DNA from 4 places in the Janthinobacterium sp. FT14W genome. Region 2 is predicted to be linked to each of the others. Evidence: predicted binding sites of a transcription regulator. Region 2 holds the regulator's gene; each other region holds the start of a gene.
The links. The regulator sigma-54, encoded in region 2, starts transcription at its own class of promoters, with help from an activator protein. The targets are predictions, from matches to a motif close to TGGCANGNAANCTGCTTT.
Positions count from the first base shown of each region.

Region 1: GCN74_RS23465 (urease accessory protein UreD) is a predicted target of sigma-54. The motif match lies at 2,629-2,646, and genes of this name have one in related genera.
Region 3: adh (aldehyde dehydrogenase) is a predicted target of sigma-54. The motif match lies at 3,040-3,057, and genes of this name have one in related genera.
Region 4: GCN74_RS04345 (EDSAP-1 family PEP-CTERM protein) is a predicted target of sigma-54. The motif match lies at 2,382-2,399, and genes of this name have one in related genera.

Region 1 covers NZ_WFLL01000045.1:37,447-44,467, forward strand. Annotated here, with positions in the region: gene ureC (urease subunit alpha) at 1-961, opposite strand, end outside; gene GCN74_RS23455 (urease subunit beta) at 963-1,292, opposite strand; gene GCN74_RS23460 (urease subunit gamma) at 1,388-1,690, opposite strand; gene GCN74_RS23465 (urease accessory protein UreD) at 1,732-2,598, opposite strand; gene GCN74_RS23470 (GGDEF domain-containing response regulator) at 2,743-4,947, opposite strand; gene GCN74_RS23475 (sensor histidine kinase) at 5,122-7,021, opposite strand, start outside.
Region 2 covers NZ_WFLL01000013.1:64,905-71,925, forward strand. Annotated here, with positions in the region: gene hprK (HPr(Ser) kinase/phosphatase) at 1-888, shown strand, start outside; gene rapZ (RNase adapter RapZ) at 1,004-1,867, shown strand; gene GCN74_RS11440 (enoyl-CoA hydratase/isomerase family protein) at 2,001-3,086, opposite strand; gene hpf (ribosome hibernation-promoting factor, HPF/YfiA family) at 3,240-3,599, opposite strand; gene GCN74_RS11450 (RNA polymerase factor sigma-54) at 3,669-5,147, opposite strand; gene lptB (LPS export ABC transporter ATP-binding protein) at 5,152-5,907, opposite strand; gene lptA (lipopolysaccharide transport periplasmic protein LptA) at 5,907-6,500, opposite strand; gene lptC (LPS export ABC transporter periplasmic protein LptC) at 6,526-7,021, opposite strand, start outside.
Region 3 covers NZ_WFLL01000067.1:7,989-15,009, forward strand. Annotated here, with positions in the region: gene GCN74_RS26410 (PQQ-dependent methanol/ethanol family dehydrogenase) at 1-939, opposite strand, end outside; gene GCN74_RS26415 (DUF779 domain-containing protein) at 989-1,378, opposite strand; gene adh (aldehyde dehydrogenase) at 1,434-2,954, opposite strand; gene GCN74_RS26425 (beta-propeller fold lactonase family protein) at 3,300-4,256, opposite strand; gene GCN74_RS26430 (TonB-dependent receptor family protein) at 4,461-6,599, shown strand; gene GCN74_RS26435 (substrate-binding periplasmic protein) at 6,659-7,021, opposite strand, start outside.
Region 4 covers NZ_WFLL01000003.1:171,375-178,395, forward strand. Annotated here, with positions in the region: gene GCN74_RS04315 (glutathione S-transferase N-terminal domain-containing protein) at 1-85, shown strand, start outside; gene GCN74_RS04320 (ClpXP protease specificity-enhancing factor) at 321-833, shown strand; tRNA gene GCN74_RS04325 (tRNA-Thr) at 860-935, shown strand; gene GCN74_RS04330 (dodecin) at 1,160-1,366, shown strand; gene GCN74_RS04335 (hypothetical protein) at 1,430-1,738, opposite strand; gene GCN74_RS04340 (hypothetical protein) at 1,901-2,275, shown strand; gene GCN74_RS04345 (EDSAP-1 family PEP-CTERM protein) at 2,487-3,473, shown strand; gene GCN74_RS04350 (tetratricopeptide repeat protein) at 3,538-4,596, opposite strand; gene GCN74_RS04355 (type II secretion system F family protein) at 4,608-5,546, opposite strand; gene GCN74_RS04360 (type II secretion system F family protein) at 5,664-6,641, opposite strand; gene GCN74_RS04365 (CpaF family protein) at 6,723-7,021, opposite strand, start outside.

The DNA of each region.
Region 1 (7,021 bases), on a different contig from region 2:
GGTGGCACACCATCAGCATGTCCAGGTGCTCGTCGAGCGTGTTGACGGTGAACGGGCGCGTGGGATTCGTCGACGAGGGCAGTACGTTGGACTGGCCCACGGCGGCGATGATGTCGGGCGCATGGCCGCCGCCCGCCCCTTCCGTGTGAAACGTGTGGATGGTGCGGTCCTTGAAGGCGGCCAGGGTATGCTCAAGGAAGCCGCCCTCGTTGAGGGTGTCGCTGTGCAGCGCCACCTGGATATCCATGCGGTCGGCGACGGACAGGCAATTGTCGATGGCGGCCGGCGTGCTGCCCCAGTCCTCGTGCAGTTTCAGACCGATGGCGCCCGCGCGCACCTGCTCTTCCAGGGGCAGCGGCAGGCTGACGTTGCCTTTGCCCATGAAGCCCAGGTTCATGGGAAAGGCATCGGCCGCCGCCAGCATGGCGTGCAGATGCCACGGTCCCGGCGTGCACGTGGTGGCGGCCGTGCCCACGGCCGGCCCCGTGCCGCCGCCCAGCATGGTGGTCACGCCGCTCATCAGGGCTTCCTCGATCTGCTGCGGGCAGATGAAGTGGATGTGCGTGTCGACGCCGCCGGCCGTGACGATCATGCCTTCGCCGGCGATGATCTCGGTGGCGCCGCCGATGGCCAGGGTCACGCCCGGCTGGATGTCCGGGTTGCCCGCCTTGCCGATGCCGAAAATCAGGCCGTTCTTCAGGCCGATGTCCGCCTTCACGATGCCCCAGTGGTCGAGGATGACGGCATTCGTGATCACGGTATCCATCACCTCGGCCGCGCAGCGCTGCGACTGGCCCATGCCGTCGCGGATCACCTTGCCGCCGCCGAACTTCACCTCTTCGCCGTAGATCGCATAGTCATGCTCGATCTCGATGAACAGTTCCGTGTCGGCCAGGCGGATGCGGTCGCCCGTGGTGGGGCCGAACATCTCGGCATATGCGCTGCGGGGAATGCTGGCCATCTCAATCCTTTCCCGGTGGAGTGTCTTGCAGTTCGCCCATCACTTCGCCATTGAAGCCGTAGACCTTGCGCTCGCCCGCCAGCGCCACCAGTTCCACCGTGCGCTGCTGGCCCGGTTCGAAGCGCACGGCCGTGCCGGCCGTGATGTTCAGGCGCATGCCGTAGGCGCGCCAGCGCTCGAAGGCCAGCGCCGGGTTGACCTCGAAAAAGTGGAAATGCGAGCCCACCTGGATGGGCCGGTCGCCCCGGTTGGCCACCACCACGGTGGCCGTGGCGCGGCCCGCATTGAGGCTGATTTCGCCTTCTTCCAATTTGTATTCGCCTGGTGTCATGAGGGGCTCCTTCAAGGATCGCGTTACGCTTGCCGGCGGGTCGCTGGCGCAAAAAGCAGCCAGGGTGCGGGTGGCGCCCTGGGCGGTCAAAAAAACTACGGTATCGGGTGGTGCACGGTCACCAGCTTGCTGCCATCGGGGAAGGTCGCCTCCACCTGGATATCGGGGATCATCTCGGCGATGCCGTCCATGACGTCGGCGCGCGACAGTATTTTCGTCCCGTCCGACATCAGCTGCGCCACGGATTTCCCATCGCGCGCGCCTTCCATGATGGCGGCGCTGATCAGGGCCACCGCTTCCGGATAATTGAGTTTCAAGCCGCGCGCCAGGCGCCGTTCGGCCAGCAGCGCGGCCGTAAAAATGAGCAGCTTGTCTTTTTCGCGGGGAGTCAGGTCCATGGTTTTCCTTGCGCTTCTTTCCTGATTAAGTGTTCCAGATGCTAAGTGTTCCAGATGCGGGGCACGACGGCGGCACGCCCCAGCGCGGCGGGGCGCAGCAGCTGCCAGGCGGCCAGCATGACGCGGCGCGCCGCCTCGCTGTCGTCGCACAGCAGGCGCACCGCCACCAGCGATTTCATCTGCGTGGCGCCAAACAGGGCGCCGGCCGGCACGGCGATCTCGCGCAGGGCCGCCAGCACGGCGGGCGCCAGGGGGCGGCCGACGGCGATCAGGGTGGCGCATACGGTGTGGCCCGCCAATCCCAGGGGGCTGGCCATCAACGCGCCGCCGGCGGCCAGCACGCCCTGCTCCCACCACAGCAGCTTGCCGCCGCGGCGTATCTGCACCTGCTGGCTGATGCTGCCGGTGTTGAAAATTTCGCCCGAGGCGCTGCGGCCCAGGCAGACGATGTCGCAGCCGATGTAGCCCGCGTCCGCCGCCAGTTCCACCTCATGGCGCAGGCGCACGCAAGCCTGGTCGAAGAAGATGCTTTCCTGCGGCAGCCACTCGATGGCGGCGCCGCTGCCCGCGCGCAGCACGATGTGCTGGCCCGAGACGTGGCCGTTCGCGCGGTACCATTTGGCGGCGCCCGGGGAAGTGAGCAAGGCGTGCGCGCCCTCGCCCGCCGTGGCGTCGACGGCCAGCTGGTCGCCGCCCACCACGCCGCCGGGCGGGTGGATGATGATGGCGTGGCAGACGGCATTGCCTTCCGGATACAAGGGCTTTTGCACGCGCAGGGGGCCGCTGTGCGCGCGCTCGACCAGGCGGCTGACGCCATCGTGCCAGGCAAAGCCCAGGCGCAGCTGCGCGTGCCAGGCGCTATGCGCGCCGGCGCCGGGAGGCAGGATGGAATGGGTGCTGTCTGGCATGCGTCGCAATCGTATGAAGATACGACAGACAAAGCAGGATATGTGCCAGCGCTACACGGGGAAAAGGTGAGAATCGCGCACCGTCACGCGGCAGGCGCACCAGCATGGTGCAGCCATGCGTGCACGCCGCGGCGCGGTGCGCGTCTAGGCGACGGCCAGGGTGCGCCGTTCGCGCAGCAGCGCCGTCAAGGCGTCGGCGGCCAGGGGCCGGCTGAAATAATAGCCCTGCATTTCGTCGCAGCCATGCTCCGTCAGGAAGTCGACCTGTTCGCGCGTTTCCACGCCTTCGGCGATGACACGCATGTCCAGGTTGTGCGCCAGCGAGATGACGGAGCGGGCGATGGCCGCGTCGCTGCTGCTGGTGGTGACATCGTCGACGAACGATTTGTCGATCTTCAGCACGTCGATGGGGAAGCGCTTCAGGTAGCCCAGGCTGGAATAGCCCGTGCCGAAGTCGTCGAGCGAGATACCCACGCCGATATCCTTCAGGCGCGTGAGGGCCGCCACCGCCTTGTCCGGATCGCCCATCACCGTGCTTTCCGTGATCTCGATGCCCAGGCAGGCGGGTGCGATGCCGTATTTGCGCAGGGCCGCTTCGACGAACGGCACCGTGCGGTCCTGCGCGAACTGCTTGCCCGACAGGTTGACGGCCACCTTGATGCTGCCCAGTCCCGCGTCGTGCCAGGCGCGGATCTGCGCGCACACGCTTTCCAGCACCCATTCGCCGATGGCCGTGATCAGGCCGTATTCCTCGGCCAGCGCGATGAACAGGCCGGGCGGCACCTTGCCCAGCACGGGATTATCCCAGCGCAGCAGGGCTTCCGCGCCCAGCATGGCGCCCGTGCGCAAGCACATCTGCGGCTGGTAGTGCACTTCGAATTCGTCGCGGCCGATGGCGCCGCGCAGCTGCTGCTGCATGGCCAGGCGGGCGCGGATATCGCTGCCCATGCGCTCCGTGAAGAAGGCGTAGTGGTCGCGCCCCATTTCCTTGGCGCGCACCAGGGCCGTGTCGGCGTGGCGCAGCACGTCATCGAGGCTGTCGCCGTCGGCCGGGCACATGGCGATGCCGATGCTGGTGGTCAGCGCCAGGCGTTCGCCGTCGACGCTGAGCTCTTCGCGCAAGCCGGCCAGGATGGTTTGCGCCAGCCCCAGGGTGCGCCCCAGCAGCGCGTCGTCCTGCAGCAGGATCTGGAATTCGTCGCCGCCCTGGCGCACCACCGTGTCGCCTTCGCGCACGCAGCCGGACAGGAAGCGCGCCACCACCTGCAGCGCCTTGTCGCCCACGGCCTGGCCGTGCGAATCGTTGATATTCTTGAAGCGGTCCAGGTCCAGGCACATCAGCACCACCTGCTGGCCGTCGCGCACGGCGTTCGCGCGCGCCTGCTCGAAGCGTTCGCGCAGCAGCACGCGGTTCGGCAAGCCCGTCAGCGCATCGTGGTAGGAAAGGAAATCGATCAGGTGCTGCTCGGCCTTGCGCTCGCTGATATCGAGGAAGACGCCCACGTAGTTGACGACGGCGCCGTCGGGGCCGTGCACGGTGGAGACGCTGAGCAGGCAGGGATAGGTGTCGCCGCTCTTGCGCCGCGTCTGTACTTCGCCCGACCAGCAGCCGCTGCTGCGCAGGCCCTGGCGCATGGCCAGCAGCACCGCTTCGCCCGTGTATTCGGCGTGCAGGCGCATGATGTCCGTGCCCACCACTTCCTGCGCCGCGTAGCCGGTAATGCGCGTAAAAGCGGGATTGGCCGTGACGATGACGCCGGCCGAATCCGTGATCAGGATGGCGTCCTGGGTGGCCTCGAAGACCTGGCCGGAAAGGCGCAGCAACTCCTCGTTGGCGCGGCGGATCTGCACTTCGCGCGCCAGGGTGCTGGCCACCTGCTCCAGTTCGGCCGTGCGTTCGGCCACGCGCCGCTCCAGGTTGGCGCGCTCCTGCGCCAGCTGCAGCTGCGCCCGCGCCAGGCGCACGTGCGCATCGGTGCGGGCCAGGATTTCCTCGGCCTGGAACGGTTTGGCGATGAAGTCGACGGCGCCCAGCGCAAAGCCGCGCACCTTGTCGTCCGTATCGTACTGGGCCGACAGGAAGATCACGGGCACCTGGCGCAGCGAGGGAATTTCCTTCAGGCGGCGGCACACTTCAAAGCCGTCGAGGCCCGGCATGCGCACGTCGAGCAGGATCAGCTCCGGCGGGCGCGCCTGGGCCGTCCACAGGGCCAGTTCGCCGTTCGGCGCCTGGCGCACCGCATAGCCGGCGCCGCCCAGCAAATCACTCAACAGCTTCAGCGAAGCGGGCGTATCTTCAACGATCAGTACTTCGCCCTTAGCATTCACTTCGGAAAAATCGCGGTGCATGTAGCAGTTCTCTCAGCTTTGGATGAGGCGCGGCGGTCGGTTGCCGCGCTGGACAAGACATTTCTTTGCGATGAACTACGTACTATCATCATAATCTTTATTGCAATTTAGCACCATCCATCGACGGCATTTTGGCCGTCTTTTCATCGAATCCGATGTTGTCAGCCCACACTTTCACGTGTGCGCCAATGCGCCTTCGTCCTCCAGCAAGACGCACAGCTGCCGGTACTGATGCTGGTCGAGCATGGCCTGCAGCGGCGCCAGCAAGGGCGCCGCCGCCGCAGGCAGGGCCGCCAGCAGCAGGGCCACCCTGGCCAGGTTCAATTCGCGCAGCGCCACCAGCAAGGCCGCGCGCTCGTCCGGAGCCAGCAGCTGCAGGTCCGTCGCCTGCAGCGCCGGCGGCGCCTGCGCCAGCGCCGGCATGGACGGCGGCACGGGCGCCGGCACGGGCGCCAGCGCCGCCTGCGCGGGTATGCTGAAACGGAAGGTGGCGCCCTGCCCCGGCAGGGACGCCACCGTCAGCTCGCCTTTCATCAGCTGCACGAATTCGCGCGAAATGGCCAGGCCCAGGCCGGTGCCATCCTTCGGTCCCGCGCTGTCGGCCTGCACGAAAGGCTCGAAGATGCGCTGCTGGTCTTCCGCGGCGATGCCGATGCCCGTATCGCTGACGGCGAACGACAGCATCCATTGATCGCCGCCGCGCCGCTCGCCGCGCACGCGCAAGGTGACCTTGCCGCTGCCGGCAAACTTGACGGCGTTCGACATCAGGTTCAGCAGCACCTGGCGCAGGCGCGTCGCGTCCAGCAGCACCGCCGCCGGCAGGTCCGCGCAATCGAGACGCAGGGCCAGGCCCTGCTGCTCGGCGCGCATGCCCAGCATGTCCATCACTTCCTGCAGCAGGGGCGCCAGCGCCACCACGGCCGTCTGCGCCTGCAGACGCCCCGCCTCGCCCTTCGACAGTTCGAGGATTTCATTGATCAGGGTGAGCAAATGATTGCCGGAGCGGTGGATGATGGCCAGGTTGCGCTTTTCATCGTCCTGCATGTTGGGCGAGGCAGCCATCAGGCGCGAAAAGCCGATCACGGAATTCAGGGGCGTGCGCAGTTCATGACTCATGTTCGCCAGGAAGGTGCTCTTGGCGCGGTTTGCCGCCTGCGCCTGGCTGACGGCCACCGACAAGGCGCTCGTGCGCTCGGCCACCAGCTCTTCCAGGTGGTGGCGGTGGCGCAGCAATTCCAGTTCGGCTTCGCGGTGCGCCGTGATGTCGTAGTTGGAGCCCACCAGGCGCATGGGCTGGCCCAGCCCGTCGCGGAAGATCACGGCATCGGCCTTGATATAGCGTACGGTGCCATCGGGCCACAGGATGCGGTATTCGTGCGTGAATGCCTGGCCGGCGCCCAGCGCGGCGCGCAGGGCCTGCTTGGCGGCCGGCACGTCGTCCGGCATCAGCGCCGCACGCCAGATCGCCGCCGGCGACATGCCGCGGTCCGCATCGGCCTTGAACTGCGCGTACATCTGCTCATCCCACTGCAGTGCGTCGCTGCAGACGTTCCAGTCCCAGATGCCGATGCTGGCCGCGCCCGTGGCCATCTGCACGCGCTCCTCGCTGCGCTGCAGGGCGCGGTAGCGGCTGTCGAGCAGCGCCACCATGTCGCGGATGGAGCGGTACAGGGTGCGCAGCTCGCCCAGGAACCACGCTTTCGGCGGCGTGCCGAACGCTTCGCCCTGCCCCGCCTTGACGCCTGCCGCGTACTGGCCGATCGCCTTCAGGGGCTTGAGCATCAGACACCACATGAGCAGCCAGATGCTGGCCACCAGGATCACGTCGAGCGCCACGATCATGGCGCCGATGCCCAGCGCGCGCTGCTGCAGCTGCGCATGCAGCAGGGCCGGCGTCGCGTACACGGCAACGCTGCCGATGACTTGCCCGCCTATCGTCACGGGGCGCCGCTGCACCAGCCAGTCGGGTTCGGCGGACAGCGAGGAAAAGCTGCCGATGGCGCCGTCCCCATTGCGGCGCAGGACCAGCGCTTCCCTGCCGATGCCCGGCGTGAGGGAACTGGCCACCAGCTCG
Region 2 (7,021 bases):
GAAAGTCTGCAACTGGGCTGGTTCGCCGGCTTCCCCGGCGGCGAACGCCTGATCTCCGGCGACGTCTCGTCGGCGGCCGACCAGGTGGGCCACTTGAACCTGATCCATCCGGGCCGCATCCAGGTCTTCGGCCACCAGGAAATCAATTACTATCAGCGCCTGAAGGTCAATACGCGCACCCACGTGATCGGCGAACTGATCGCCGGCGGCCCGCCCGCGCTGATCATCGCGCAAGGGCTGGAAACGCCGCCCGACATCCTCGCCATCTGCGACGAGCAAAACATTCCCCTGTTCTCCACCCCGCTGCCGGCCGCGCAAGTGATCGACTTCCTGCGCGTCTACCTGTCGAAAAAACTGGCGCAGCGCATCATCATGCACGGCGTGTTCATGGACGTGCTGGGCGTGGGCGTGCTGATCACGGGCGACTCGGGCCTGGGCAAGAGCGAGCTGGGGCTGGAGCTGATCTCGCGCAGCCACGGCCTGGTGGCCGACGACGCCGTCGAGTTCTCGCGCATCGCGCCCAACATGATCGAAGGCCGCTGCCCGCCTCTGCTGCAAAACCTGCTCGAAGTACGGGGCCTGGGTTTGCTCGATATCAAGGCCATCTTTGGCGAAACGGCAGTGCGCCGCAAGATGCGCCTGAAACTGATCGTGCACCTGGTGCGCCGCAACGCGCTGGAAGAAGAAGTCGAGCGCCTGCCCTTCCTGTTCCCCACGGAAGACGTGCTTGGCTTGCCCGTGCGCAAGGTCGTCATCCCCGTCGCCGCCGGCCGCAACATCGCCGTGCTGCTGGAAGCGGCCGTGCGCAATACGATACTGCAGCTGCGCGGCATCGATACCTTGCAGGAGTTCATGGAGCGGCAACGTTTGGCAATGAGCGGCGATTAATGTTGCAAGGAGTTCGCCCTCTTTTGTTTAACCAACACCACAAGCCGAATTGCAATAGTTTGTAAAGATAATTGCCACGGAAGCACAGTGCCGATCTTTATTGTATGATCGGCGTATGCATATCGTCCTTATCACCGGAATATCCGGCTCCGGTAAATCCGTTGCGCTCAATGTGCTGGAAGATACCGGTTACTACTGCGTCGACAACCTGCCGCCGGCCTTGCTGCCCAGCCTGGTGCAAACCCTGCTCGACGAAGGCACACCGCAACTGGCCGTCGCCGTTGACGCGCGCAGCGCCGAGTCGCTGACCAGCCTGCCCCACAATGTGGCCCTGCTGCGCGACCAGGGGCACGACGTGAAGGTCATGTTCTTGACGGCCACCACGCATTCGCTGGTGGCGCGCTTCTCGGAAACGCGGCGCAGCCATCCGCTGTCGCACGAATTGCGTCCAAACCAGAATCCAGCCAGCCGCCGCACCCTGATCGAATGCATCTCGGAAGAACGGGAACGCCTGTCGGCCATCGAACAGCTGGGCCATGTGATCGACACCTCGGAACTGAGCGCCAACAAGCTGCGCGCCTGGATCAAGGATATCGTCGCCTCCGAACGCGCGCCACTGACCCTGTTCTTCGAATCGTTCGCCTTCAAGCTGGGCGTGCCGCTGGACGCCGATTTCGTCTTCGACGTGCGGGCCTTGCCGAATCCCTATTACGACCTGGCGCTGCGGCCCCTCGACGGCCGCGACGCGCCCGTGATCGCCTTCCTCGACGCGCAGCCCAGCGCGCTGGAACTGCTGGCCGATATCCGCGCCTTCATCGAGAAATGGCTGCCATCATTCAAGTCCGACAACCGCAGCTACCTGACGGTGGCCCTCGGTTGCACGGGCGGCCAGCACCGTTCCGTGTACATGGCCGAACGGCTGGCGCAATACTTCGGTCCCAACGAACGGGTGGTCCTGCGCCACCGCGAGCGCAGCTAGAACGCCAATAAAACCTGCTGCGCGTCGGTACAGGTGGTCTGCGATGCTCGCTGCCTCGGCGGCCCCGTGCCAAGCACAGTTCCGCTTCTCAACCACCTCTCCCTTCCGCTCGCTACGGTTTTATCCGGCGTTGTTACTGCAGATGATAAAGCGGATGCGCCGCGGCCGGCCAGACAGGAGCAAAGAAGCGCGCCACCATGGCTGCATCGACATCATCCAGGCTGGCGGGCTGCCAGCGCGGCGCATTGTCCTTGTCGACCACGAGCGCGCGCACGCCTTCGATCACTTCGCCATGTTCGAAATTGTGGCGCACCACCGTGCGCTCGAGGCGCAGGCAGTCGGCCACGCCCAGGCGGGCGCCCCGTTGCAGCAATTCCAGGGTCACCGACATCATCAGCGGCGAACGCAGGCGCATGGCCGCCAGGGCCTTGCCGGCAAACGCGCTGTCGTCCTGCGCCAGCGACGCCATGATGGCCGCCACGGAAGGAGCGCTGAAATGGCGGTCCAGCGCCGCGCGCGCCGTGGCCAGCGCAGAAACGCCCGCCTGGGACTGGAATGGCGCGGCCAGGGCCTGGATGGCGACCGGCAAGCCTTCACCGGGCGTCGATTCGAACAGGGCCAGCAGCGCCCCCATCTGCGCCTCGGGCAGGTACACATCGGCCAGGCCCGTGTACAGGGCGTCGGCCGCGTTGATCGTCAAGCCCGTCAAGCCCAGGTACAGGCCCAGCTGGCCGGCCAGGCGGGACAGGAAATAACTGCCGCCCACGTCCGGGAACAAGCCGATATTGACTTCAGGCATGGCCATGCGCGTGCGGTCCGTGACGATGCGCAGGCGGTTGCCGGGCCCGGCTTGCGCCACGCCCATGCCGCCGCCCATCACCACGCCGTCCATCACGGCGATATACGGTTTCGGATAGAAATGAATTACATGGTTGAGCGCATATTCTTCCGTAAAGAAATCTTCCAGCTGGGCGCTGCCACCTTGCGGCGTGGCCCGGCCCGCATCGTAAAAGAAACGGATGTCGCCACCGGCGCACAGGGCTTTTTCACTGCTGGAACGGATCACCACGGCGTCTACCTGCGGATCGTCGCGCCAGGCCAGCAACACGGCGCTCAGGGCGCGCACCATGTCCAGCGAGAGGGAATTCAAGGCTTTCGGGCGGTCGAGCACGATGTGGCCCGTGCGGTTGCGGATGGAGGTCTGGACGAAGTCGCTCATGGCAGGATGGAAAGTAGTAAGTATGGGAACATTCTAGCGCCTTCGGACGGAACATTGCGTTCCCATGACGCGGCCCGGCAAGGGCGACGGGCGCAAAAAAGGGCGCAATGCGCGCCCTTAGTTGATCACAGCCGGTTGAAAGTCGCGGCCCGCTCAGGCGGCGGCGAATTCTTCTTCCGAGCTGTCTGGCAGATGCTTGATCGCCTCTTTACCGTGCCCTTGCACTTTGGTTTTGTACTTCATCACTTGCCTGTCGAGCTTGTCGATCAGGGTATCGATCGCGGCATACAAGTCTTGCGCCAGGCTTTCCACATAGACGGTCTTGCCGCTCAGACGCAGATTGACTTCGGCCTTTTGACGTTTTTCTTTCTCTTTGAGGTTATCCACGGTCAGAATCACGGCGATATCGATGACTTGATCGAAATGACGTTTCACGCGCTCCAGCTTCGTTTGTACGTATTCACGGATGGCTGGTGTCACTTCAAGATGATGTCCGCTGATGGTGAGATTCATACACACTCCTAAAGATGATCGGGTTCGTGCGGTCCATCGTATCCGGCCCGCAGAGGAACCGAAAAAAACTTACAAACACTTACGCAGGCTCACTGGCGGAATTTTTAATGCTTCCCGGTATTTGGCAACAGTACGTCGCGCAATCACCATGCCTTGTTCCCCCAGCATGTCCGCAATCTTACTGTCGGATAAAGGATTTTTAGGGTCTTCTGCTCCTGTCAGTTGCACGATCAATGCCCGTATCGCCGTCGATGACGCTTCGCCCCCCGCTTCGGTGGCGACGTGGCTACCAAAGAAATATTTCAACTCGAACATGCCGTGCGGGGTCAGCATGTACTTTTGAGTTGTTACCCGCGAGATAGTACTCTCGTGTAAACCCAGTGTATCAGCTATTTCACGGAGCACAAGGGGACGCATGGCAACGGCCCCATGCGAGAAAAAGTTCTTTTGTCTTTCTACTATCGCCTGTGCCACGCGCAGTATCGTGTCGAAGCGCTGGCGCATATTCTTGATCAGCCACTTGGCTTCCTGCAGCTGTGCACCCATGGCCCCCTCCCCCTTGCCCTGCTTGAGCAAGTTGGCGTACATGGCATTGACGCGCAGGCGCGGCATGACGTCGTTGTTCAAGGTGACTTGCCAGCCATTGCGGGCGCGCTTGACGACGACGTCGGGCACCACATAGTCAGACACGTCGGAGGCAAACACGGCGCCCGGATGCGGATTGCACTGGCGAATCACCGTCTGCGCTTCGCGCAAGTCCTCATCGTCGCAATCGAGGGCTTTTTTCAGCTTGTTGAAATCGCGCTGGGCAAACCAGGCCAGGTGCTTTTCCACGATGACGAGGGCCATGCGCCGCGTCACCATGGCGATATGGGGCAAACGCTTGATTTGCAGCGCCAGGCATTCGGACGCATTGCGCGCGCCCACGCCCGGCGGATCGAAACTTTGCAGCAGGGACAAGGCCGTGCGCAGCTCGTCGACGTCGATTTCCAGCTCTTGCGGCAAGCGCGCCAGGATGTCGTCGAGCGCCTCTTCCAGGTAGCCATTGTCGTCGAGCGCGTCGATGATCAGCTCGACCAGCGCGCGGTCGCGCAATTCGAGCACCGTCACGCGCATCTGCTCCATCAGATGCTCGCGCAGGGTGCAGTGATGGGCTTCGAGTTGTGGGCGGGAATCTTCGTCGTCGGGCGTCTTGCTCCGGCTCGCGTCGCTCCAGTCGCTGTCGCCGCCGTCCGCGGCGGCCGGGCCCTCGCCCGCCTCGCCGTCAAAGGTTTCCCCTTCGGCCGGCGCCGCAGGCGCTTCCTGGCCTGGCGGCTGGGGCGGCGCTTCGGCCGGCGCGGCCGTGGAACTCAGGGCGCCGTCGGACAGCAGGCGCAGCGAACGGTCGAGCGGATCATCGAGGCGCTCGAGCAAAGGATTGTCCGTCAGCAATTGCTCTAATTCCTGGTGCAATTCCAGGGTAGACAATTGCAACAGGCGTATCGATTGCTGCAACTGCGGCGTCAGTGCCAAATGCTGCGAAGTGCGCAGCTGCAATGATTGTTTCATTGGCTCACATACGGAAGTGTTCGCCCAGATAGACCCGGCGTACCGACTCGTTCGCGATGATGTCGTCGGGGCGTCCCGACGCCAGCACCGAGCCCTGGTTGATGATGTAGGCACGGTCGCAAATACCCAGCGTCTCGCGCACATTATGATCGGTGATCAGCACGCCGATATTGCGCTCCTTCAAGAAACGCACGATGCGCTGGATTTCGATCACGGCGATCGGATCGACGCCGGCGAACGGCTCGTCCAGCAGCACGAAACGGGGATCGGTGGCCAGCGCGCGGGCGATTTCCACGCGGCGGCGCTCGCCGCCCGACAGCGACAGCGCCTGGTTTTCGCGCAACTTCTCAATCTGCAAATCGGCCAGCAGTTTATCCAGGCGCACCTCGATCTCGGCCTTCGTCAGCGGACGGCCTTCGACGGTCTGGATTTCCAGCACGGCGCGGATATTGTCTTCCACCGTCAGCTTGCGGAAGACGGAGGCTTCCTGCGGCAGATACGACAAGCCCATCTGCGCGCGGCGGTGGATCGGCAGGCTGGAGATGTCCACGCCGCTGATATCGATGCTGCCGCCATCGGACGGCACCAGGCCGACGATCATGTAGAACGAGGTGGTCTTGCCGGCGCCGTTCGGGCCCAGCAGCCCCACCACTTCGCCGCATTCGACTTGCAGCGAGACATCATGCACGACCTGGCGCTTGCCATAGGTTTTTTGCAGCCCGCGAACGATCAGGGTACTGCCGCAACGTGTATTGTCCATTATTTCTTTCCTGGCGCAGGCGTGGCCGGCGCTTTCTCCGCCGCCGGTGCCTTGGTCTTCGGCTGGATCACCATGCGCACGCTGCCGCCGTCCGGGGTGCTGGTGCCGCTGTCGGAATTTTCCATCGTAAACACTTCCTTGCGGCTGTCATACGAGATGAAGGCGCCGTTGGCCACGTCCGTCGGCTTCGTGCCTTCCAGGCGCGTCAGCTTGGCCTTGGAAAACAGTTTCACCACTTCCGTCTTGTTGTTGTATTCCACGCGCTCCGCTTCGCCTTCCACCCACAGGTCGCCCGCGCCATCGCGCTTCTGGCGGAAGGTGGCCAGCTTGCCGGGATCTGCCCAGAAGGTGATGAACTGGTAGCCTTGCGGATCTTCCGTGATCAGGGCGCGGCCCGCCTTCATGGTCAGGGTGCCCTTGACCAGCACCACGTCGCCCGTCAGGGTGCGCGTCTGCTTGACGTCGTCGACCAGGCCGCTGCGTGCCGTGATGACGGCTTCCTTCTCGGAATCGGCCTTCTCGGCATGCGCCGCGCCCATCACGCCCAGCGAGCAGACGGTCGAGAATAGAGTCAACAGCAAGATGTTCTTCATAGTATGGTTTCCTTGTTTCATTCTGTCATTTTGCCGCCGCGGCCGGGCGCGGTTTCGGCGGGAGGACCATGCGCAAGGCATTGTGCACCTGCACCACGCCGGTGGCGTTATTGGCTTGCATGCCCACGCCATTGATGCGCGAAGCGCCCGTCAGGATATCGACAGGCACGTCCGTTTCCATTCTTTCCTCATCCGGAAACACCGTCAGCGCTTCCGTCCTGACCGTCAGGTTCTGCGCCTTCGGACTGGCCACGCGGTCGATCACGACATTGCGGTGCAGTTGCAGCCGGGTATTGTCCTGGTCGATATGCGCCAGTTCCGCATTCATGTTCATCGGCGGCATGCCGGGCGTGAGCTTGCGCACGAAGGGCTGGTCGATATCGGACGAATCGTCCAGCGGATAGTGCGTGAGCTTGGTGCCCGACACGATATAGCTGGGCTTGCCCGTCAAGTCCATGCGCACCAGGCTGAAATTGGTGATGAAATAGTCGGGTTCATCCAGATGCTTGCTGGCCGTGATG
Region 3 (7,021 bases), on a different contig from region 2:
CGGCGTGTTCTGATACGCCCACTTGATCTGGCCCGTTTTCACGTCGAGCGCCACGGTGGATGACGAATACAGGTTGTCGCCGGGACGCAAGTGGCTGTTCCACGGTGCCGGGTTGCCCGTGCCAAAGTACGCGAGCTTGGTTTGCGGATCGTAGGTGCCGCCCATCCACGTCGAGGCGCCGCCCGTTTTCCACAGGTCGCCCGGCCAGGTTTTGTTCACGGTGCCGGACACGCCGTTATCGATGGCCTTGCCATCCTTGTCGTAGCGGTGGCCCATATGGCCCTCTACCGTGGGACGGCTCCACACCAGGTCGCCTGTCATGGGATTGCGCGCTTCGACCCGGCCCACGATGCCGAATTCCCCGCCCGACACACCCGTCAGCAGCAAGCCTTCGGCGATCAGCGGTGCGGCCGTCATCGAGTAGCCGGCCGCGTAATCGTCAACTTTCTCCTTCCAGACGATCTTGCCCGTATTCTGGTCCAGCGCCACCAGGTATGCATCGAGCGTGCCGAAGATCACCAGGTTGCCATACAGGGCGGCACCGCGGTTGACCACGTCGCAGCAGGGCATGATGCCGTCCGGCAAGCGATGCTCATACTTCCACAGCTTGGCGCCCGTTTTCAAGTCGACGGCAAAAATACGTGAATACGATGCCGTGACGAACATCTTGCCGTTGTGAATCAGCGGCTGCGATTCCTGGCCCCGCTGTTTTTCACCGCCAAACGAGAACGACCAGGCCGGCACCAGCTTGGCCACGGTCTTGTCATTGATCTGCGTCAACGGCGAATAGCGCTGGCCCTGCGTGCCCATGCCGAACGACAGGACGCTGGCCGGATTCTTCGCCGTGCTGTCGAGCATGGCGGTAGTGACATTGCCCGCATCCGCTGCGTGAACGAGCGATGCCGGCGCTACCAGACTCAGGCTGACGAGTATCCCCATGATTTTTTTCTGCACAATCATCTCCCTCTGTTTTATTAGTATGTGTGTATCAAGTCTTGCGGTGCTCATGCGGCTGGGCATGCAGCAAGGCGCACTCTTCATCGGTGAACAGGCGCGAGCGCGTCAGGAAGCGCTTGCCCGTGCCGTTGTCGAGTGAAAACATGCCGCCATTGCCATCGACCACATCGATAATCAACTGGGTATGCTCCCAGTACTCGAATTGCTCGAGTCCCATGTAGAACGGTGTGCCATTCAAATTGCCGAGATAAATGTCGGTATCGCTGACATCGAACTCGCCCAGCGCGTAGCACATGGGCGCACTGCCGTCGCAGCAGCCGCCCGACTGGAAAAACATCAGCGGGCCGTGACGCTGGCGCAACTTGTCCATCATTTCCAGCGCCGCATCGGTGGCGACCACCCGGGCAATTGCTGTACTCATGGCATCCCTTTCTGCGCGCCGCGCCTGGCCTGCAAGCGCGGCGCCTGTTGCCGGTTTAGAAGAAGCCCAGCGCTTTCGGGCTATAGCTCACCAGCAAGTTCTTCGTTTGCTGGTAGTGGTCGAGCATCATCTTGTGGTTTTCGCGGCCGATACCCGATTGCTTGTAGCCGCCGAACGCGGCGTGAGCCGGATACAGGTGGTAGCAATTGGTCCACACGCGGCCCGCCTGGATCGCGCGTCCCATGCGGAAGGCGCGCGAACCGTCGCGCGTCCACAAGCCGGCGCCCAGGCCGTACAAGGTATCGTTGGCAATCGCCAGCGCGTCGGCCTCGTCCTTGAAGGTGGTCACGGACACGACGGGGCCGAAAATTTCTTCCTGGAAGATGCGCATCTTGTTATTGCCCTTGAACACGGTCGGACGCACGTAGTAGCCGCCCTCCAGGTCGCCTGCCTGCGTGTTGCGCTCGCCGCCGGCCAGCACTTCGGCGCCTTCCTGGCGGCCGATGTCGAGGTAGGACAGGATTTTTTCCAATTGTTCCTGCGACGCCTGGGCGCCGATCATGGTGGAAGAATCGAGCGGGTTGCCCTGCTTGATGGCGGCCACGCGCTTCAAGGCACGTTCGATGAATTTCTCGTAGATCGATTCCTGGATCAGCACGCGCGATGGGCAGGTGCATACCTCACCTTGATTCAGCGCAAACATCGCAAAACCTTCCAGGCACTTGTCGAAATAATCGTCGTCCGCATCCATCACGTCTTCAAAGAAGATGTTCGGCGACTTGCCGCCCAGTTCCAGGGTGACGGGAATCAGGTTTTGCGCCGCGTAGCCCATGATCAAGCGGCCCGTGCCCGTTTCGCCCGTAAAGGCGATCTTGGCGATGCGCTTGCTCGACGCCAGCGGCTTGCCCGCTTCCAGGCCGAAACCGTTGATGATGTTCAATACGCCCGGCGGCAGCAAGTCGCCGATCAGCTCGACCAACACCATGATGGACGCAGGTGTCTGCTCGGCAGGCTTGAGCACCACGCAATTGCCTGCCGCCAGGGCAGGTGCCAGTTTCCACACGGCCATCAGGATGGGGAAATTCCACGGGATGATCTGGCCCACGACGCCCAGCGGCTCATGGTAGTGATAGGCATAGGTTTCCGCATCGATTTGTGCGACGGAACCCTCCTGCGCGCGGATGCAACCGGCGAAGTAACGGAAATGGTCGATGGCCAGCGGAATGTCGGCATTCATCGTTTCGCGGATCGGTTTGCCATTGTCGATGGTTTCCGCCGTCGCGATCAGGCTCAGGTTCTGTTCGATGCGGTCGGCGATGCGGTTCAGGATATTGGCGCGCTCGGCCGGCGAAGTCTTGCCCCATGCCTCCTTGGCGGCGTGTGCGGCGTCCAGCGCCAGCTCGACGTCTTCCGTCGTGGAACGGGCGATTTCGCAAAACGGCAAGCCCGTGATCGGGGTAATATTAGGAAAGTATTCACCTTTTACTGGTGCAACGAATTTGCCGCCAATGTAATTGTCATAGCGTTGTTTGAAGGGATTGGCTACGCCCAGTTTGCTGATGTCTGCGAGATTCATGTCGTCCTCTATCGGGTTAATTAGAATGGAATTACTTAATTAAAATTAAACGTCCTGGTACAGATGGGGTGAGTACACGGAGTCTTTCGCAAATGCCGTGCCAGCTCGCCGTCCCATTACAAACTTAGCGGGTTTTACCCTCGTTACAAGGGCGTGGCGTCCATACCGGCCCGCTTTTCCTCGCATGCCCGGGGCATGAAAGGAGGGCGTGGCGCTGTTTGCATTTTGAACAAGGCTGAAGCAGGCTGTTGCAATCCGGGCCAGCACCCTCCTTGCCCTGCGCGGCCCCGCAGCCGCTGCACAATGGAACAGGTGTGCCAGACTGGAACACCTGTTCCATGCGGGCTAGCGAATCACCACGCCCCATGGCAATTCACCCACGGCAATGTCGGCCACCTTGCGTGCGCCGGCCGTGTCGATGACGGAAACGCTGTTCGAGCGGCCATTGGCCACGTACAACTTGGCACCATCGGCCGTGATGGCCATATTCCAGGGGCGCTTGCCGACGGGAATCGTCGCCGTCACCTTGTTGCTGGCCGTATCGATGACCATGACCGTACCGTCCGTGCCATTCGATACATACACTTGCTTGCCGCCGGGATGGACGGCAATGCCATTCGCATTCTTGCCCGCGGGAATAGTGGCAACAGCCTTGCGCGTGACCATGTCGAGCACGTAGACGGCATTGACCAGTTCGCACGCCACGTAGGCGCGGCCCGAATCGGGGCTGAAGCCGATGCCGCGCGGGCGCAGGCCCACGGCGATGGACACCACCTGGCGGCGTTGCGCTACATCAATGACATCGACTTGCTCGGCCTCTTCCGCGCTGACCAGCAGCCAATGCCCATCGGGGCTGAACACGGCATGTTCCGGGTTGCGCCCTTGCACCTTGATATCTGCGAGCAAGACGCCCGTCTGGCCATCGAGCAAGGCCACGCTATTGTTTTCCTCGACGGCCACGGCCACGTATTTACCATCGCGGGAAGCGCTGACGCCCTCGGGCGACTTGCCCAGCGTCACCGTGCGCAGGGGTGCGCCCGCGCCGTTATCGATCAGCAGCAAAGCGCTGCTGGCCGCATCCGTGACAAACAATTGCCGTCCGCTGGGGTCGGCGGCGATGCCGCGCGGACGTTTTCCGGCCGCAATCTGGCGCACCACCTGGTCGGTCGCCGTGTCGATCACGCTCAAGGTGCCCGATTTTTCGTTGGGAACATAGGCAAACGGGGCGGCCTGGATGGCAGTGCTGGCGAGCGCAGGCAGCAGCCAGCAAACCTGGCGCAAGCGCGAGAAGAAGTTGGGCATAATCACCTTTTCAATGGCAAAACACAGGAAAAGCGCGCGGGAGCGGCGCAAGTGACGATGGCTGCATGCAAACGCCGTGCCACTGACAAGCGTATAATTTCAACCCACCAATGGAGACATGGCAGGCATATTGCTTGATAAGACTATGCAGACCTGTGCCGCACACGCGCTCAAGCAGGCTTTTATTCACCTTGGAGAATCAGCATGCAGCATCGTTTCCGCCTGAACACCATTGCCAGCCTGTTTGCCGCCGGCAGCGCCGCCCTGGCCCCCCACGTCTTTGCCGCCGAGGCAGCAGCCCCCGCCAATGGGCAACTGATGGATACGGTGGTCGTCAGCGGCAGCCGCATCGCCCACCCCAGCCAGGAAGTGCCGGCATCCATCGACGTGATCGACAGCGCCCGCATCCAGGATGGGCAAATTCGCGTCAACGCGTCGGAAGCGCTGGCCGCCGTGCCGGGCCTGGTCGTGCAGAACCGCCAGAACTATGCGCAAGACTTGCAGATCTCGTCACGGGGCTTCGGCGCCCGTTCGGCCTTCGGCGTGCGCGGCGTCAAGCTGATCAGCGATGGCATTCCGGCCAGCATGCCCGATGGCCAGGGCCAGGCCGCCACGTTCAACCTCGATACGGCCGAGCGCATCGAAGTGCTGCGGGGACCGTTTTCTGCCATCTACGGCAACCACTCGGGCGGCGTGATCCAGCTGTTTTCCAAGGATGGGCAAAATCCGCCCTCCGTCGAGCTGGACGTGACGGGCGGCAGCTACGGCACCAGCAAGGTCGATCTCTCGGCGCAAGGCCAGGCAGGCGGCATCGGCTACGTACTCGACGGTTCGCGCTTCCGCACGGATGGCTTCCGCAACCACAGCGCCGCCACGCGCGAACAGGCGTTCGGCAAGATCACTGTCAAGCCGAATGCGGACAGCAAGCTGACCATCGTCGCCAACAGCCTGCATCAGGGAAATACGCAAGATCCGCTGGGCGCCACCTGGGCCACGTTTGCCCGCGACCCGCGCGCCGGCGAAATCGATGCGAGCGACACGCAAAATCCGAAACGCACCCTGGCTGACCGCTACAACACGCGCAAGAGCATCGACCATCAGCAGATCGGCGCCACCTACGAACAAGCGTTCGGCGACGACCGCCTGCACGTGACGATGTATGGCGGCAACCGCGACGTGATTCAATATCAGGCCTTCAACAAGGGTTTCCAGGCGCCAGCCAAGCATTCGGGCGGCGTGGTCGATTTCCAGCGTCAGTTCTACGGCATCGACACCAACTGGCTGCACGTGAACCAGTTGGCCGGCGGCAAGCTGAGCACGACCATCGGCATCGACTACGGCCGCTCCAGCGACGACCGCACCGGCTATGAAAATTTCATCGGCGACACGTTTGGCGTGAAAGGCAAGCTGCGCCGCGACGAGCAGGATGTCGTCTCCAGCCTCGATCCGTATATCCAGACGGAATGGCAAAGCGGGCCATGGCTGCTCAGCGCCGGTTTGCGCTACAGCAAGATGAAAGTCTCCGTCAGCGACCACTTCCTCAGCAATGGCGACGACAGCGGCAGCCTGGAATTCAGCCATACGACGCCGGTGCTGGGTCTGCTGTATAAACTGACGCCCAACGTCAACGTGTACGCCAGCGCCGCGCGCGGCTTCGAAGCGCCCACCCTGAACGAACTGTTTTACTCGGGTACGGCCGGCGGCTTCAATTTCAACTTGAAGCCGGCCACCAGCACCAACCTGGAAGCGGGCGTCAAGGCCAGGATCAACAACAACACGCATGTGAATGCGGCCGTGTTCCAGATCAAGACCAGCGACGAGCTGGTGGTCGATCAATCGAGCGGCGGACGCACCAGCTACCGCAATGCCAGCAAAACCTTGCGCCAGGGTATGGAAGTGTCGCTGGATTCGAACTTGGCATATGGGTTCACGGCAAAAGTAGCCCTGACCAGCCTGCACGCCGTGTATGACCAGGGCTTCGGCACCGTCAGAGAGGGCAGCCGTTTGCCGGGCGTGCCCAGCGCCAACTTGTTTGCGGAACTGGCCTGGAAAGATACATTCGACCGTTTTGGCGCGGCGCTGGAAAGCGTGGCCAGCAACCAGGTCTATGCGGAAGACAGCAACAGCGAAAAACCGGCACCCGGCTATACGGTGTTCAATGCGCGGTTCAATGCCAAGCAAAGCGCGGGCCATTGGCGCTTCAAGGAATTTGCCCGCCTGAATAACCTGTTCGACAAGACCTCTGTGGGTTCCGTCATCGTCGGCGACAGCAACAAGCGCTACTATGAAGCGGCGCCGGGACGTAATTGGTTGCTGGGTGTTAGCGCCCAATATAATTTCTAAAAAGAAAAAGCCCGCGCCTCTTCCGAAGCGCGGGCTGTTTAGCCAATCAGCATGGCCAGCTATGGCCGCGCTTCCTTCACGCCATATTTGTCAAAGATGGCTTTCAATTCGCCGCTGGCTGTCATCTCGTTCATGGCCGCCTGCAGCAGTTTGGCCACGTCGAGCTGCTGGCGGCTGACGGCCAGGCCCACGGCCCAGCCCGCACGCGGCAAGCGGGCGAACGCCACTTCGTTCACGGGGAAAGCGGGATCGCTTTTCAGTACGGACTCGATTTCCGAACGGTTGGCCAGCACGGCATCAAGCTGGCCCGCCTGCAATTGCTGCAAGGCTTCGGCGGCCGTGTCGAAGATGCGCACATCGTCGCGGTACTTGCCATTGTCTTCCCCCAGCATCAGCATGGCGGCAATCGACACCTTTTCCAC
Region 4 (7,021 bases), on a different contig from region 2:
GCTGATGAAATACGCCGAACGCATCTTCTCGCGTCCGGCGTATATCGAAGCGCTGACGCCTTCGGAAAAGGTCATGCGCCGCTAAAAGATATCCCCATAAAGCTACTGCGCAGCCCGCTCTCGACTTGGCGTTACTCGCCGTACTCAAGTACGGCTGCGTTACTGAAGCCGATATCGGGCTTGCTCGCTACGCTTTCTGGGGCATCTTGGGCCAGCTGTCATGCTTGGTTCCTGTATTGATAGTTGTCCCATCGTTTCATTGAACTACCGGTGCGCCCGCCTCATGCTGACGGGGGCGCTCCCGCCTCACCGTGCCTACCATGTCTGAAATCTCAACCAAACCTTATATGCTGCGCGCCATCTACGAGTGGTGCACCGACAGCGGCTACACGCCTTATCTCGCGGTCAAAGTCGATTCGCGCACCACGGTACCGATGGAATACGTGAAAAAGGGCGAAATCGTGCTCAACATCAGCTTCGGCGCCACCAGCGGCCTGAAGATGGACAACGACGCCATCCGCTTCCACGCCCGCTTTGGCGGCGTCTCGCGCGAAATCTACGTACCGGTCGACAACGTGATGGCCATCTACGCCAACGAAAACGGCCAGGGCATGGCCTTCGAGCCCGTGCTGGGCAACGATGACCCGGATGCGCAACCGACGGACAGCCCCGCATCCGCCGACGTCCCGCCGCCAGTGCTCGCCCCCGCCGCCAGCGGTCCCACCCTGTCGTCCGTGCCCACCGGTTCCCCCGAACAGCGCGATGCCGCCACGCCAGGCGACGACGAGCCACCAAAAAAAGGCGGCCGCCCGACCCTGACACGCATTAAATAGCGTATAATTCGCAACGCGCAGTTTTTGCCGACTTAGCTCATTTGGTAGAGCAGTTGATTTGTAATCATCAGGTGGCCAGTTCGAAACCGGCAGTCGGCACCAGAATTCAGCAGTAAATCAAAGGGTTACCCGCTCCGGCTGGTAGCCCTTTTTTCTTTTCCCCCGCCTGCATGGCACTCCCGTGAGCATGCAAACGCGTCACCATCCAGATCGGCCGCTGGCGTGCTGCGCCGCGCCATGACGTCCGGCACATTTAGGCGCAAGATGAGTACGTGCTTGCGCAAAGCAGGCTCCCGATGTCTGGCTTATCTACCTGGGGGAACATCATGTCCGCACACACTTACAAGCTGATCGAACTGGTCGGCACGTCGACCGAGAGCAGCGATCAGGCGATACGCGATGCCATTGCCAAGGCGGCGCTGACGGTCAAGCATATGGACTGGTATGAAGTGACCGATTCGCGCGGGCATATCGTCGATGGCAAGGTGGCGCACTTCCAGGTCACGCTCAAGGTCGGCTTCCGGCTCGAATAAAGCCATGCGGCATGGGCGGCACCGGCGTGCCAGCTGCGCGCCTTGCACTACCTTGCCCTTGCGCTACCGCCTGGCGGCTGACCTGCCCTGCAGCCACTCCCTGCCCCCCGCCTCCAGCGCGGTGTCAATGACCTTTTCCGGCAAGCTGTAGACGGTCGCCCAGCTGGCGCGTCCATCCTGCGTGTTGGCGGGGAAACTGTGGGTTTCAATCGGCCAGTGGTATTTGCGCTTCAAGGCCTTGACGATGGCGGCCAGCGAGACGCGGCCTTGCAGCGGTTCGGCGCCGGACTGGTCGCGGTTCGACAGCAGCACGGCCAGGACCTGGCCGCGGCCCGTGCGCGCGCCGGGGAAGGTGGGGGTTTTGTTTGCCATGGCCTATTTTACCGGGCAATGATCGGGCGAGCGGCGACGTGCCGCACCTTTGATATGCCGCAAGCACCGCACCGGCGTTGCGGCCACCATGAGCATTTCGCCAGGCGTGCCAGCGCCCCTCTGGCTGCCTGGGCCTATGATCAAGGGGCGCAGGAGCCTATCATGCACAGCCTGAACATCCACGCCATGCAATGGCAGCCCGTAGCCAATATTTCCGCCGTCGATCCGCTGCTGCCCGAGGATCTGGCCTGCTTTCGCGAAGTGCGCGACGTGCTGCAACGCTATGGCGCGCTCGACCGCTTCAGCATTTCCCTGATCCACCGCCATTTCGACATCGCCGACGACGAGGAGCTGATGGAGTACACGGATGTGGAACAGCGCACCTTGACGGTGAAACCTGTCAAGAAAAGCGACATCGACTGGAATCACACGACGATTACCAACTGGAAATTAACGCAAGACGAGGAAGTGGCGCGCATCGCTTGCGGTTGCGCACGCAATTCCGGTGGGCACCTGGGCTATCACCGCGGTACCTGAGGCCGGCCGACGCCGCCCGCCAGGCGGCGTCGGCCTTTCTTACACTGTCCCCTATCCAGCGCAGTTCGCTTTGCGCAAGTGCTTGATTCAATGTAATTTTTTTGTGTGGCATGCAAGCTGCTTATCTGTGTCTACGAGATGAATCCAGGCAATTCCTTCTGGATTCTTTGTCCCCCGGATTTTCCGAGACTGACCACGACAAGAGGCTGCGATGAACGTCGATCACACACGAAACAAGACTCTGGGCTGGCTGGGCGCACTGGCGGCGGCCAGCCTGCTGGCCAGCGGCCAGGCGCAGGCCGGCGCGTACGGCCTGGCCGTCAATGAGTTGAACAATTTCCGCATCACCACCAGCGCCGGCACGCTGTCGCTGGCCGGCGCCAACCGCAATGCCAGCGACAGCGCCTTTTTCGAAGGCGGCGTGGCCGTCAATCCCCGCGCCGTCAATACGGGCCCGGCCGCCAACGCGGACGTGCTGCAAGTGTGTTCGGGCGGCGGCTGCAACGGCTTGCCGCAGAACCATTACGCGCCCACCACCGCGCTGGAATTCGCGCGCGGCGACGCGCATGCCTTCGGCAACATGCTCAATGGCGGCGCCAGCGTGAGCGCCGTGGCGGAAGCGCAGCGCAACACCATCGGCGCCGCCACGGCCACGGCCGGCGACACGCTGACCGGTTCCGTCAACCTGACCCTGTCGAGCGCCGGCTTCATCACCTTCAGCTTCATGGGACGGCGCGACCTGCGCACCAGCGTGACGACCATGGGCGACAAGTCGAATGTGTCGATCATGGATATCTTCAATATCTCGTGCAACAGTTCCAGCCCCGTCGGCTGCCTGTCGCACGCGAACGCGGATGGCGTGATCTTCCAGTTCGCCCCCGATGGCGACCCGAACAATGGCAGCGACGTCAACGGCAACCATGGCGCAGGCAGCCTGGACCCGTTCAGCCTGAACATGACGGCCGGCACCAACGACCCCGCCACCTCGCGCGCGTTCACGAACGGCTTCGCGATGTTTTCCCTGACCTCGAATTTCGCCCTGCCCGCCGGCAGCTACACCTTGAACTTTTCCAAGTCCACGCGCACCGACATCGTCGTCATCGATCCGCCGCTGGCCGTACCGGAACCGGGCACCTTGTTCCTGCTGGGCACGGGACTGGCGGCCCTGGCTGTGACGCGGCGGCGGCGGCCGCAATAATCGGCGGCATGAAAAAACGCGGCGCCCATGAGGCGCCGCGTTTTTTTGCATCAGCAGCGGCGTTTTACCCCAGCCGCGCCAGCGCCTGGCGCGCCAGCTGCAATTGCTGCACATAGTAACGGTGCAGCATGGCCGGGTCGCTCAAGTCGCGCCCCAGTATCAGGCGCAGCTCGCTGGCAGGACAGTCGGCGGCCAGGGTCTGCACCTGGGCGCCCAGCTGGCGGGCCAGCCGGCGCGCCGCCTGCTCCTGCGCAGGCCGGTATTCGACACGCGTGCGCGCCACCTGGTAGCTGCTTTCATTGGCCAGGCGCACCACCTGCACGGCATTGCCGGCCAGGCTGCGCGCCAGCGCGGCGGCCAGGCCAGGCACGCCGTTGCCATTCACAATTTCCAGGCGCGGCGGCGTACTGGCCGCAGGCGCCGATTGCACCAAAACGCTAACCGGCCCGTTGCGCGCCGCCGGCACGCGCCGCAGCCGGGCCATGCCATCGCCCTGCGTGATTTCCACGCGCGCCATGGCGGGCGCATCCGGCACTGCCTCGACGGGCTGGGGCGGCGCCTCGGGCGGCGCGGCGCGCAGCAAGGCCAGGTCGCGCCGCAAGTCGTGCTCCTGCAGGCTGGCCGCCTGGCGCCGCATGACGGCGGCCCGTTCATGCTGCCCCAGCCGTTCCAGCACTTGCGCCAGGTGCAGCCAGGCCAAGGCATTGAGCGGGTCGAGCAGACACGCCTGTTCCAGCGCCGTCAACGCTTGCGCGTCGCGCCCGCTCAGATAATAAGCACGGCCAAGATTGCTGAACAGATAGGCCTGCTGCGGCCGCGCCATGCCCGCCTCCTGCGTCAGCGCCTGCCACTGGGCAATGGCGGCGTCGTGTTCTCCCCGCTGCGCATGCAGCACGGCCAGGCCGTTGCGCGCGTTCACGTGGCGCGGCGCATGGCGCAGGGCGTGTTCATAGGCCGCCTGCGCAGCGGCCAGGTCGCCCGCGTCAAAATACCGGCGCCCCGCCACGTAGGCGGCATCGGCGTCGGGCAACAGCGGCAGCGGCGCGTGGGCCGGCGGTGCGGTACAGGCGGCCAGGCCAAGGCAGGCACAGGCGGTGGCCAGGCGGGAGAGCGTCAAGCGCATGGTGACTCCTTTCAGCGGCTGGCCATGGCCGGCACGAGCACGCGATAGACTTCGATCACGGCCGGCCCCATGAGCACCAGCATCAGGGTGGGAAAGACGCAAAAAATCAGGGGGAACAGCAGTTTCAGGGCGATCTTCGCTGCCGCCTCTTCGGCCAGCAGGCTGCGCTTGCTGCGCAGGTTTTCCGAATGCACGCGCAGCGAATCGCCCATGCTCGTGCCGAAGCGTTCCGACTGGATCAGCATGGCGACGAGGGTGTCGACATCTTCCACGCCGCTGCGCAGGGCCAGGTTGCGCAGCGCCTTTTCCTTGGAAAAGCCGGTGCGCATTTCCATCAGCACCAGCTGCAATTCCTGCGCCAGCACCACGCTCTTGATGTGGATCTCGCCCGACACCTTCACCAGCGCGCGCTCCAGGCTCAGGCCCGCTTCCACGCACACGGTCAGCAGGTCGAGCGCGTCGGGGATGTTTTCAAAGATGTCGCGCTGGCGCCGCTTGGCCGTGCTGGCCAGCACCAGGTTCGGCAGGTAATAGCCGACGGTGGCGCTGACGCACAGCAGCAACAGCAGCACGCTGCGCAGCTGCGCCGCCATGGCGCTGGCCGCGTACAACCCCAGCACGGTGGGAAACAGCAGAGCCAGCACGGTTTTCGCCGCAAAGTACAGGGCCGGCGCGCTGGCTTGGCGCCAGCCCGCATTCATGAAGCGCGTGCGCAGCGGCGAGCGCTCCCAGCCCTCTTCCGGCAGCGACAGCTTGCTGAACGGCTGCGCCACGCGCGCCACGCGCTCCACCCAGCCCGTGTCGGCCACCGCATCGCTGGCCACCGGCGCCGTGGCGCCGAACAGGCGCTGGCGCAAGGTGCCGGGAAAGAAGATCAGCCACGCCAGCAGGGCCAGCGCCACCACCACGGCAAAGACGATCAGCAGGAACAGCAGTTGCGGGCCAGTCATGGCATTTCTCCCTTGGATCGACTGACAAAACATGCAGGGCCAGGCGTGTCGCCGAAGGCAGTACGAAAGTACGACGAGGCGGCGCAACAACGCCATGGAGGTTTTTCAGACGATTCCCTAAATACGGATGCGGATGACCTTGCGCATCCAGACGACACCCAGTGCCACCATGCCGGCCGCGTACCACAGCAGTTTGATGCCGCTGGGGTCCGTCCACAGCAGGCGGATGTATTGCGGATTGACCAGCGCCATGACGCCGATCATCACCACCGGCATCAGTCCCAGCACCCAGGCCGACATGCGCCCCTCGGCCGACAGCACGCGCACCTGCCCCAGCAGTTTCAAGCGGGCGCGGATGATGCGCGCGATGCTGACCAGCACTTCGGCCAGGTTGCCCCCCGATTCGCGCTGCACCAGCACGGCGATGACGAGATAGCGCAAGTCCGTCAGCGGAATGCGCGCGGCCAGGTTTTGCAGCGCTTCGTTCATCGGCACGCCGTAATTGATCTCTTCGTGCGCCATCTTGAATTCGCCGCTGATCGGCTCATTGAGTTCATCGCCCACCATTTGCAGCACGTTGGAAAACGAGTGGCCGGCGCGCAGCGCGCGGGCCAGGAAATCGGCCGCTTCCGGCAGTTGCGCCTCGATTTTTTTCAGCCGCGCGGCGCGCGCGCGCAGCACGCACAGGCACGGTCCGCTCGCGGCCGTGGACAACAGCAGCAAGGCGCCGGGCAAGGGCATGGACCACGCCGCCAGCAGCAGCAAGGCCGCCAGCAGCAAGGCGCCGGTGCCGCCCAGGAATTGCGCCACCGACCAGGACAAGCCCGATTGCAGCAGCAGGTGATCGAGCTTTGCCGCCTGCGGCGCGCGCCGCAGCAAGCGCTCCAGGCCGGGCGAGCGCGCATAGCGGCGCTGCTTGAGGATGGAAACCCGCTCGCCGCCCGCCTCGCCGCGCGCCGCCATCAGCCGCAAGCGCCGGTTGATGCGCCGCGCCGCGCTGCCGTGCGTGCCCGCCCACCACAGCCAGGCACCCTCCACCATCAGGATGCAGGCAGCGAACAGCAGCACGGCAAAGCCGTAGAACACCAGGTCCATGATGCGCTCCTTACACAGCAAATAGAACCGTCGCGGGCGGGCGTGACGCGTGGCCGCCAAGCGCGCCGCACGGCCGGTTTTTCATTCGTAGATGCGGTCGGGATCGAACACGCTGTCCGGCACGGGCGCGCCGAACATGCGCAGGCGCTCCGTGAAGCGGGGCCGCACGCCGGTGGCGCAAAAGTGGCCCTGCACCTTGCCCCCCGCATCGACGCCCGTCTGCTCGAAGCGGAAGATTTCATGCATGGCGATGATGTCGCCTTCCATGCCCGTTACTTCCTGCAGGCTGACCAGCTTGCGCGCGCCATCCGTCAGGCGCGACACCTGCATCACCACCGTCACGGCCGAACAGATCTGCTGGCGCGTGGCGCGCGGCGTCA